3 regions of the Bacillus songklensis genome follow, and region 1 is predicted to be linked to each of the others. Evidence: riboswitches for the same ligand, from Rfam matches in the RefSeq annotation. Region 1 holds a riboswitch; each other region holds the start of a gene.
What was found. Region 1 has a riboswitch for S-adenosylmethionine ahead of mtnW (2,3-diketo-5-methylthiopentyl-1-phosphate enolase). Riboswitches for the same ligand answer to the same signal wherever they lie in the genome.

Region 1 (3,276 bases):
AATCTCTCGCGATAACAGCATTTGCCACTTTGGCTGCTTGCAAGTCCGTGATGGAATCGCCGATGACGATTTTAAACTCGTCTTCTTTTTCAAGCTTTCGAATGATCGAAGGCTTGCAGCAACCGCAATCATTGCTGCACTCATCATCACATGAATGAGGCCATGTTATCGTAATTGTCTCACCACTGAAATCAGAGCCGTTACAATAAATGCTCTCTTTTTCTACTAATCCATCAAGCAAACGATGGACAAAGAAATCGATACCCCCGCTTACGATATAAAGGGGAATGCCTTCCTGCCTTGTAAAAGCAACAAATTCCGAGAACCCTTCTCGAATTTCAGCCTTATGCAACAAAAAATCTATGATCTCTTGTTTTAAGCTTGTCGGAAGAAGGGAAAACATCTTTCCGACCCCTTCTTTTACCGACACGTTTTGTGCGAGTACATCATCTTTAATGGCTTCCCACTCTGAGGGAGCAAATTGTTTCATGATCGCAATGATGTTATCGCTGTTTGTAACCGTTCCATCGAAGTCGCAAAAAATGACTGGCTTCTTCACGATGTCACCTCTACCGTGCCCCACAGTTCAATGGCCTTTTTAAGCGACTCGGATTGTTGGGCTGCTTCTTGGAGTGTTTGGCCGTTTAACACCGCATCGATAGCATCACGGAAAGCACGACCGCCTCCTGCCGCCCCGTCTGGGTGGCCATGCACCCCACCGCCGGCATTGATAACAGAATCGATGCCAAAATCACGAATCAACAGAGGAACCATACCAGGATGGATGCCGGCTGACGGAACCGGAAACGACTGCTTTAGCTGCTTGCTCGGGTGTATAAGTTCATCACTGATACTCACTGCATCTTCAAACGGTAATGCCACACTGCCATATGGAGATGGGAATAATGAGAAATCAGCACCTGTTATACGGAGCAGCTTTCCAAGTAACAGAGAATACGAGAACCCATAAAACTCGGACGGTGTGGATGCTCCGCTGACTGCCGGATGGGCCATGATTGGAAGGCCGATTTCATCATCTTCACGCAATGCCTGCAATACATCCAGACCGTAGGCAAACACATTGAACAATAATGCATCCGCCCCAAGCTCTGCCGCACGTCTCGCTTTTTCTTTCAGCTCGAAGGTACGACCCGTTAAATTGACGGCATATAACGTACGATGTCTAGTTTCTTCATACACTTCATCCAAAACACGCTTCCCTTCCACGATGCGCTTTTCAAAGGGGGTAAGTTCGTTATCGAATAAAATTTCATCATCCTTCACTAAATCGACGCCCCCAAGTGCTTGCTCGCGAAGCTGCTCGGTTAAATACTGAATGTCGCGTCCAATCACTCCTTTAAAAATACTCATGACAAGCGGGCGGTCGTACACACCTAGTTTCTTACGAATCCCCTCAACCCCGAAACGAGGGCCGGGAAAAGCTTGAAGCAAGTCACCATGAAACTCCAAATCAATCAATTTCACTTTTCCATCAAGTGATAATTTTCCGAAAACCGTTGTTAAAACAGCTGGCAAGTCAGCTGAAAAATTGGCCGCCGGATATGCAATTTTGATAATGGCCTGTGCCACTTGTTTATCTAAGTATTGATTTACGCGGTCACAATCTTGTAACGGTGCGATTGAAACAACGCGTCCTTTATGCTTTTTCAGTTGTTCCTGTTCCAACAGCGGCAAATTCGTCCATGAACCGATCGTTAACCCTAAGGCAATGCCTTCCGCCTTTTTCTCCCAATTCCCCGATGGGTCGTGAATCAAATAACTCGCAATCACTTCACTCATGTTTGTCTTCTCCTTTGCTGTAATTTTTGCTTTCGTTATGATCTTTTATCATTGGCTGTTCATGCATCTCATCATTTTTCCTTTAGGTACTTGGTTGTCCTTTATCCAAGTGCCTTTATTTTTATCGTCCTTTTTTCGAGAGCGACAAAAATAAAAGCCCCTTCATTAAGAAGAGGCTAATGACTAGCACTCTTCTTATCTCTCAGCATCGCGCTGCAAGAATTAGCACCGTGCTTAACAGTAATCGTCGTTAAGTCGGTTGCCGGGCTTCATCGGGCTCGTCCCTCCACCTGCTCTTGATAAGAAAGTTGCTTATTTATGTTATTTTCTAAAAAGTTCGTTTCACACAATGTAATTTGGATTATGACAGGAATTTTTTTCTTTGTCAATTATTTTTTGTAAATAAATTTAATTTTTCAATTCGGTTGACAGCTTCTTGAAGGCGGTCTTTATCCGTTAATAGCCCAACACGCACATACCCTTCCCCATACTTTCCAAATCCGATTCCCGGAGCTACGACCACTTTCGCTTCCTCCAATAAAAGATCAGCAAATTGCTCGGATGTATATCCTTCCGGGACGGGAAGCCAGGCAAAAAATGAGCCTTCAGGAGCCTTCACATCCCAACCGATTTTCTGAAGTCCATCAATCAGAACATTACGACGGGATTCATAAAGCTCTGACAGTTCGTCCACGCAGCTTTGGGATGCAAGAAGGGCCTCTGCAGCTGCTGCTTGAATGGCACCGAAAATGCTCACATATAAATGGTCTTGTAATAAGTTGATCGCTTCGATCACACTCTCGTTTCCAACCGCAAAACCAACGCGCCAGCCGGCCATGTTATATGTTTTGGAGAACGTATAAATTTCGATTCCGATATCCATTGCTCCTTCAGCTTGCAAAAAGCTGACAGGCTTCTTTCCGTTGAAACCGATAGCTCCATAGGCAAAATCATGGACCACACAGATGTCATGCTTTTTCGCCAACGCTACGGTTTCTTCAAAAAATTCAGCTGTCGCTATCGCACCGGTCGGGTTATTCGGATAGTTCAAAAACATCAATTTAGCTGCCTGCTTTACTTCTTCTGGAATTTCTTCATAGTTTGGCAGAAAATGACGTTCAGCCCGAAGAGGCATCATTTCCATATTGGCGCGGGCAAGCTCTACTCCCGACCAGTAATCAGGATAACCGGGATCCGGCACAAGGACAGTGTCACCTGGATTCAATAAACATTGCGGAATCTCTACAAGTCCCGCTTTACCACCAAACAAAATGGCCACCTCTTTATCCGGATTGACCGTTACTCCGTATTCTCGTTCATAAAAACGTGCAACAGCCTTTTTCAAGAAGGAATGACCGCGAAACGGAGAATATTTATGATTGCGCGGATCCTCCGCAGCTTGTTGTAATGCTTTTACGATATGAGGCGGTGTTGGCTGGTCGGGATTTCCCTGACCAAGATTGATAACATCATGTC
Region 2 (3,276 bases), on a different contig from region 1:
CTAAGCTTTTGGCTCGAAAAATTCAACCCATTCTCCATCCGGTCCATAGAAAAATAAATATTTTGCTCCGTTTGGCAATGTTGTGATTTCCTCATCGACAAAAGTAACGTTTAATTCTTTTAACCGTTCTTTTTCTTTTTCCAAATCGGAGACAGTAAAAGCCACATGGTGGACCTTTCCCTCAGTGGGTAAATCGCTTCTGTAACCTTGGATGAGTTCAATGATGATTTGTCCATGAAATCCCAAAAAGACCAGGCTAATTTCCGGTAATGACATGAAATCATTCCCCTCTTTAAAAGTAATTAATGTAATAGGAAAGTAGTGAACGTAAAAGTCATCATTCTCTTTTGAATGGGAGTGATGAAAATTGCTTATGTAAAAGTAGTGTTAGGTTTTCTTACATAAATTTTTTTATTATACTTATATCAGAATAATATGGCAATATGTAATAGCTCTATTTTCCTCTTGGAAAAAAAGAGGAAAATACAGGTTTTTCGAGAGGAGGAAGAATGTATCTATTTAGAGAATAGGGTTATTGGTTGAATGAATGGGATATAACGTGCCATCCAAGGCAAAAGAAATGCGCCCCGTTTCTTCAGAGACTACCAATATAAGGGCATCCGAACGTTCTGACAAGCCGATGGCTGCGCGATGGCGTGTTCCTACTTTCTTTTGAGTAGTAACGATTGAGGACAACGGCAAAACATTTGCTGCTGACACGATTTCATTGCCTCTAATGAGAACTGCGCCGTCATGAAGGGGACTTCCTGGATAAAAGATGGACTCAAGCAGAGTGTTCGTTAAAGTCGCTCCGATTGGCACCCCTTTTTGAATGAGACTTCCAACAGTCTGGGTGCGCTCAATTACAATAAGAGCCCCGTGTCTTCTTTCAGATAGATGATGGGCGGCCAGAGATAAAGCCATATGATTTGGGGTGTGGGGGGATAAATACTGCTGTAAATAATAAGAAGCCGCCACAGACTGAATTTCATTGAATTGTTTTTGTAAGGTTTCAAAATCGCATAAGATACAATACTCATCATGATCAAGGCTACTAATCAACTTTTCGGTCTCGAGCATGATTTGTGTTAAGTTTTGCTTGAGCTGGTCTTTAATGGTGTTTGTTAGTGAGAAAGCATGTAAATCCATTGCATTAAGCCTCCAATATGATAACCGTTCCGAAAAACAGATGTTTATTCTGGCAGAACCCTTCATCATCAGGAGGGATCTCTCACTGCTGAAAGGTTCACTTTATTTGTAATGTTTACGAAACAAGGGGGTTTATGCATGAAACAAAAATGATTTCTATGCTCATTATGAATACATATGCTAATATGCTATAATAAAAAGGTTATTTTTTACTTATATATGTGAAACAATTCGCAATAGAAGGAGGTAAAGATGCATCCCTCAAATAAACATGAAAAGCTCCTGGTCATTGTTTGTTTTGTGGTAGCCGTTATTATGCTGTTATCCTTTGCGAGAAATTTTTTTAGTTGAATGAACATAAATAAAAGTTGGATGCCCTATATGAGGAATACTTTTCCTTTATATTTTTTGTGGAATATTTTGAAATATTAGTTGACAATTGACCATGATATGTTAAAATTTGAAAAAACGAACTTATCAAGAGTGGTGGAGGGAACTGGCCCGTGGAAACCCGGCAACCTGCAAATGCAAAAGCAAGGTGCTAATTCCAGCAAAATGTAAACCATTTTGGAAGATAAGGTAAAATAGATTACCTCAACAGTCTTTCTGGAATGGAGGGCTTTTTTATTTGTAATGAATAATGGTGATTGAGCATTCGTCTCTAAGGAGGGCTGTGATGGTAAAGCAAGAAAATATAGATGAAGTATGGAAAAACGTTGTGAAAATGTTGGAGACCATGAAATATGGATCCATTACGCTGGTTGTGCAGGACGGAAAAGTTGTCCAGCTTGAAAAAAACGAAAAAGTAAGGATTCGTTAACAAGTCGCTGACTAGAAAAACTAAAGGCGGTTTTAACCGTTTATAGAGTTAAAACCGCCTTTTTTTATCGGAATAGGCAGTTTTGCCTAATAAGAAGAAAGAGGAGGTTTTAATTTGACAGACCGTTTAACATTTCTAAGTTGGAATGAAGATACTCCCGATTTTCCAACAGATAATGAAACAAAAGGAGCCATTCCGGCTCTAGAGTGGGCTTTTGAGCATTACGGTGATTCTATCGTATACGCCTGCAGCTTTGGGATAGAGGGAATTGTGTTAATTGATTTAATCTCGAAAGTAAAGGAAGACGCCGAAATTGTTTTCCTGGATACCAACTTGCATTTCAAAGAGACATATGAAGTGATTGATGCCATCAAACAAAGATTTCCAAAGTTAAATATCGTCATGCAAAAGCCGGATCTGGATTTGAAAGAACAAGAGATTCTATATGGAGAAGAATTGTGGAAGAGCAATCCAAATCTATGCTGTAATATACGTAAAATTATCCCATTACAACGTGCTCTGGAAGGAGCGGATGCATGGATATCGGGCTTGAGAAGGGAGCAATCTCCATCAAGAAGTAAAACCGAGTTTGTGAATCGGGATTTTCGCTTCCAAAAAGTGAAAGTTTGTCCGCTGATTCATTGGACATGGAAAGAAATTTGGCGATACGTCTATAAATTCGATTTACCTTATAATCGTTTACACGATCAAGGGTATCCGAGCATCGGTTGTGAACCTTGTACGTCTCCTGCTTATGATTTAAATGATCTCCGTTCAGGTAGATGGTCAGGACAGCAAAAGGTTGAATGCGGCCTTCATGAGTCATAAGAGAGAAGTTGAAGTGACATGTTGATTATACCGGCTTTTGTCATCGCTCTTTTCTTTGCTATAAACATCGGAGCAAGCGGAGCGGCCGCTGCTATGGGAGTGTCTTACGGTTCTGGAGCTATTAAACGTCCGGGCACAGCACTTTTTATATGCGCAATCGGCGTTTTTTAGGGGCATATATGGCAAAAGCGTATCGTGACCCAAATGTTAAAGGTTTGGATTGTGTCACCAATCGTTTCCCTTGTCATTTCCTATGTATTAGTAACCCTTTTGTTGAAGGGAGACTTTTATGCTTTTGTAGTTTTAGCCAGCGGTTGTCTGGCTACGGTTGGAATCATCAGTTTGATGAAAACCGCAAAAGAGGAGGAGAATTCGTTCTCGGAAAAAGAGGGGAAAGTTAATTTTTAACCCAAGTAAAAAGGTAAATTTAATATAATTAAAGGGAGGATAATCATCATGAGTCAAAGTATTCCACACGG
Region 3 (3,276 bases), on a different contig from region 1:
AGATTTTGTTAAATTCTTCTTAAAAAACAGGGGAACACATAGAAAGTAACGAATATCGTATAATGTAGGGATATCTTCGCCCTCGTATACAACTGATGAATAATGGGTGATGGCTATGTTGGTAGAAGAGACTGGAAAAGTGATTATTGTGGAAGGCAGATCTGATAAGAAGCGAATCGAGAGTATTATTAAGGAGCCAATTGAAATTATTTGCACAAACGGCACCATTAGTGTGGCTCGGCTGGATGAGATCATTGACACAATTTATCAGAAAGAGGTCTATATTCTGGTGGACTCAGATGACTCCGGAAATAAACTCCGAAAGCAATTTAAGCGGGAATTACCTGAGGCAGAACACCTATACATCGACAAAATGTATAGAGAAGTGGCTGCTGCACCTAAAAATCATATTGCGACCGTATTATTAAGTGCTAATATAGATGTAAATGCAGAATATTTAATATAAAAATAGAAATGGATTGACCTTCATGATCGATTGGACAGAAACACAACTTGACAGACAATTGAAAGAAAATGATCGGGTGATTGTTTTTTTCCATACACCTTTATGCGGGACATGCCAGTTAGCGAAGAAAATGCTGACGGTAACAGAAGCCTTGCTTCCTGATGTGGAAATAGGAATGTGCAACTTAAACTTTATGCCCGATAAAGCTGAAATATACGCCATTGAAAGCGTGCCATGTTTAATCATGATAGAGAACAATCAAGTTAAAAAGAAAATATATGCCTTTCATTCCATCGAGTATTTATTAGAGGAATTAAAAAGTTTTTCGCTATGAAAAGGGGATGACTCAAAAGCCTCCGGGGAAGGGCGGTCATCTATTTTTTCTGCGATGAACCGTCACTGAAATCCGTCATTTTCTTGGATTTTTCATGACGGTTCATTGCAGGAGGGTGTCCCATAAGTCTCCAATCAATCATAAAAATTGATTTTTATTGAAAGGGCCCGTCATTGAATCCCTTGATTTTGCCGGATTTTCATGACGGGTCCTTCTTCTGCTTGCGCCTTTCTGTTTTTTTATCTTGAACGAGCTTACAAAGGTTAATATGGTTGATTTAATTTTCTGAAATGTGATACTATTTATTTGTAAGATCCGCTGTCAATGAAGCAGAATTTATATAAAAATCAAACTTATCGAGAGAGGTGGAGGGACTGGCCCTTTGAAGCCCGGCAACCGGTTATTCGACACGGTGCTAATTCCAGCAGAGTAGAGACGCTCTGAAAGATAAGAAGAGACGATACCCCTCTTCTTAAGAAGAGGGGTGTTATCTTTTAAAAAGGAGAGTTGGAAAATGGGAGACAAAAAATCTTACCGTTTAGAAACAATCGGGATTCACGGGGGATTAAATCCTGATCCTGTAACAGGAGCACGTTCGCTCCCGATTTATATGTCAAATGCTTATCAATTTAAGGATACAGACCATGCTGCCGATTTATTTGCTTTAAAGGAACCAGGCTATATTTATACCCGGATACATAACCCGACAGTGACAACGTTTGAAGAGCGAATCGCTCAGCTGGAAGGCGGAGTGGGGAGTTTAGCCGTAGCAAGTGGGATGGCCGCTATTACGACCGCCATTTTGAATCTAGCCGGGGCAGGGGATGAAATTGTATCTGCATCCAATCTATACGGAGGAACATACAATTTGTTTGACACGACACTGCCGCGCTACGGAATTACGACTAAATTCGTTGACCCTTCCAATCCTGAGAACTTCCGTCATGCCATTACACCAAAAACGAAAGCTCTTTATGCTGAAACGATCGGTAATCCAAGCTTAAATGTATTGGACATTGAAAAGGTAGCAGAAATCGCTCATGAAGCAGGTATTCCGTTAATTGTGGATAATACGTTCGCAACTCCTTATTTATGCCGTCCGATTGAATATGGAGCCGATATCGTTATTCATTCCGCTACGAAATGGTTGTTGGGGAACGGGACAACATTAGGGGGCGCTATCGTAGATGGAGGGAATTTTGATTGGAACTCACCGAAATTCCCGGGATTTACAACGCCTGATCCAAGTTACCACAATATTGTCTATGCTGAAGCATTAGGGCCGCTTGCGTACATTGTCAAAGCAAGAGTTCAATTGTTGCGGGATATTGGCGTATCTATGAGTCCGTTTAATGCTTTTCAGTTTAGCTTAGGGCTTGAGACGCTCCATGTACGCATGAAAGAGCATATCGCCAACGTAAGAAAGGTGGTTGAATATTTGCAGCAGCATCCTGCCGTTGATTGGGTGCTATATCCTGAGCTTGAGGATCATCCTCAACATGAAGAAGCGAAAAAATATTTGCCAAAAGGAGCCGGCGCTGTGCTGGTATTTGGAATTAAAGGGGGCAGGGGAGCCGGGCAGAAATTAATCAATTCGGTTAAGCTGTGGTCTCATGTCGCCAATGTTGGAGATGCCAAGAGTCTTATTATTCATCCTGCCAGCACGACGCATCAGCAATTAAATGCCGAACAGCTGAAGGCCGCAGGAGTAAGTGAAGATCTTATTCGCTTATCCGTGGGAATCGAGCATATCGATGATTTAGTGGAGGATTTAGAGCAAGCAATTAAAGAGGCGACTGGATTAACCTCTTCTGCGGTGAATGTTTGATTCTCGTTCAGCAGAACAGCTGAACATTCGGTGTTTGGTAACTATTAGAAATAGCACGAAAAATAAAACAAATTCATTGACACTGATATATGGACGTGCTACAATCACTTTCGTACCTTTTAGACAACAATCGACAATTGCTTAACATAAACTGAATATTTGAAACGATAAGTACTCTTATCAAGAGAGGTGGAGGGACTGGGCCCGATGAAACCCGGCAACCGTCAGTTATGGCTGAAATGGTGCCAATTCCTACAAAGCATGTTTAAGCTTTGGAAGATGAGAGAAAGGAACTATGACAAAGCCTTTCTGCTCATATTCATATGCAGAAAGGCTTTTTATTTATAAGCAACTGTTCGGGGGAAGATGAATAACAACGAGTTTAACGAAAAGAAGGTGAGAATGCATGATTACATTAACAGGTGTCAAAAAGGTTTACCGTGCTAAGCATGGAATAGTTACAGCCGTTAACAATGTAGATTTACAGATCAAGCCTGGAGAAATATTCGGAATCATCGGATACAGCGGTGCCGGTAAAAGCTCCTTGATTCGTTTGTTGAATGGATTAGAGACTCCGACAGAAGGAACAGTTCAAGTGGCAGGAAACGACATCGGAAAAATTAAAGGTGAAAAACTTCGAAAAGCGCG

Region 2: another riboswitch for S-adenosylmethionine. It lies ahead of ACFOU2_RS25600 (YezD family protein); the one in region 1 lies ahead of mtnW (2,3-diketo-5-methylthiopentyl-1-phosphate enolase).
Region 3: another riboswitch for S-adenosylmethionine. It lies ahead of ACFOU2_RS25230 (O-acetylhomoserine aminocarboxypropyltransferase/cysteine synthase family protein); the one in region 1 lies ahead of mtnW (2,3-diketo-5-methylthiopentyl-1-phosphate enolase).

Annotation. Positions count from the first base shown of each region.
Region 1 covers NZ_JBHRZT010000026.1:26,535-29,810, forward strand. The annotation lists gene ACFOU2_RS07235 (2-hydroxy-3-keto-5-methylthiopentenyl-1-phosphate phosphatase) at 1-559, opposite strand, end outside; gene mtnW (2,3-diketo-5-methylthiopentyl-1-phosphate enolase) at 556-1,800, opposite strand; SAM riboswitch class I at 1,993-2,106, opposite strand; gene ACFOU2_RS07245 (pyridoxal phosphate-dependent aminotransferase) at 2,186-3,276, opposite strand, start outside.
Region 2 covers NZ_JBHRZT010000073.1:489,131-492,406, forward strand. The annotation lists gene ACFOU2_RS25590 (VOC family protein) at 1-375, opposite strand; gene cdaS (sporulation-specific diadenylate cyclase CdaS) at 520-1,149, opposite strand; SAM riboswitch class I at 1,621-1,730, shown strand; gene ACFOU2_RS25600 (YezD family protein) at 1,826-1,969, shown strand; gene ACFOU2_RS25605 (phosphoadenylyl-sulfate reductase) at 2,084-2,797, shown strand; partial or broken gene ACFOU2_RS25610 (inorganic phosphate transporter) at 2,816-2,962, shown strand; gene ACFOU2_RS25615 (hypothetical protein) at 2,977-3,198, shown strand; gene sat (sulfate adenylyltransferase) at 3,254-3,276, shown strand, end outside.
Region 3 covers NZ_JBHRZT010000073.1:423,034-426,309, forward strand. The annotation lists gene ACFOU2_RS25220 (toprim domain-containing protein) at 116-466, shown strand; gene ACFOU2_RS25225 (thioredoxin family protein) at 489-800, shown strand; SAM riboswitch class I at 1,151-1,254, shown strand; gene ACFOU2_RS25230 (O-acetylhomoserine aminocarboxypropyltransferase/cysteine synthase family protein) at 1,315-2,628, shown strand; SAM riboswitch class I at 2,803-2,914, shown strand; gene ACFOU2_RS25235 (methionine ABC transporter ATP-binding protein) at 3,035-3,276, shown strand, end outside.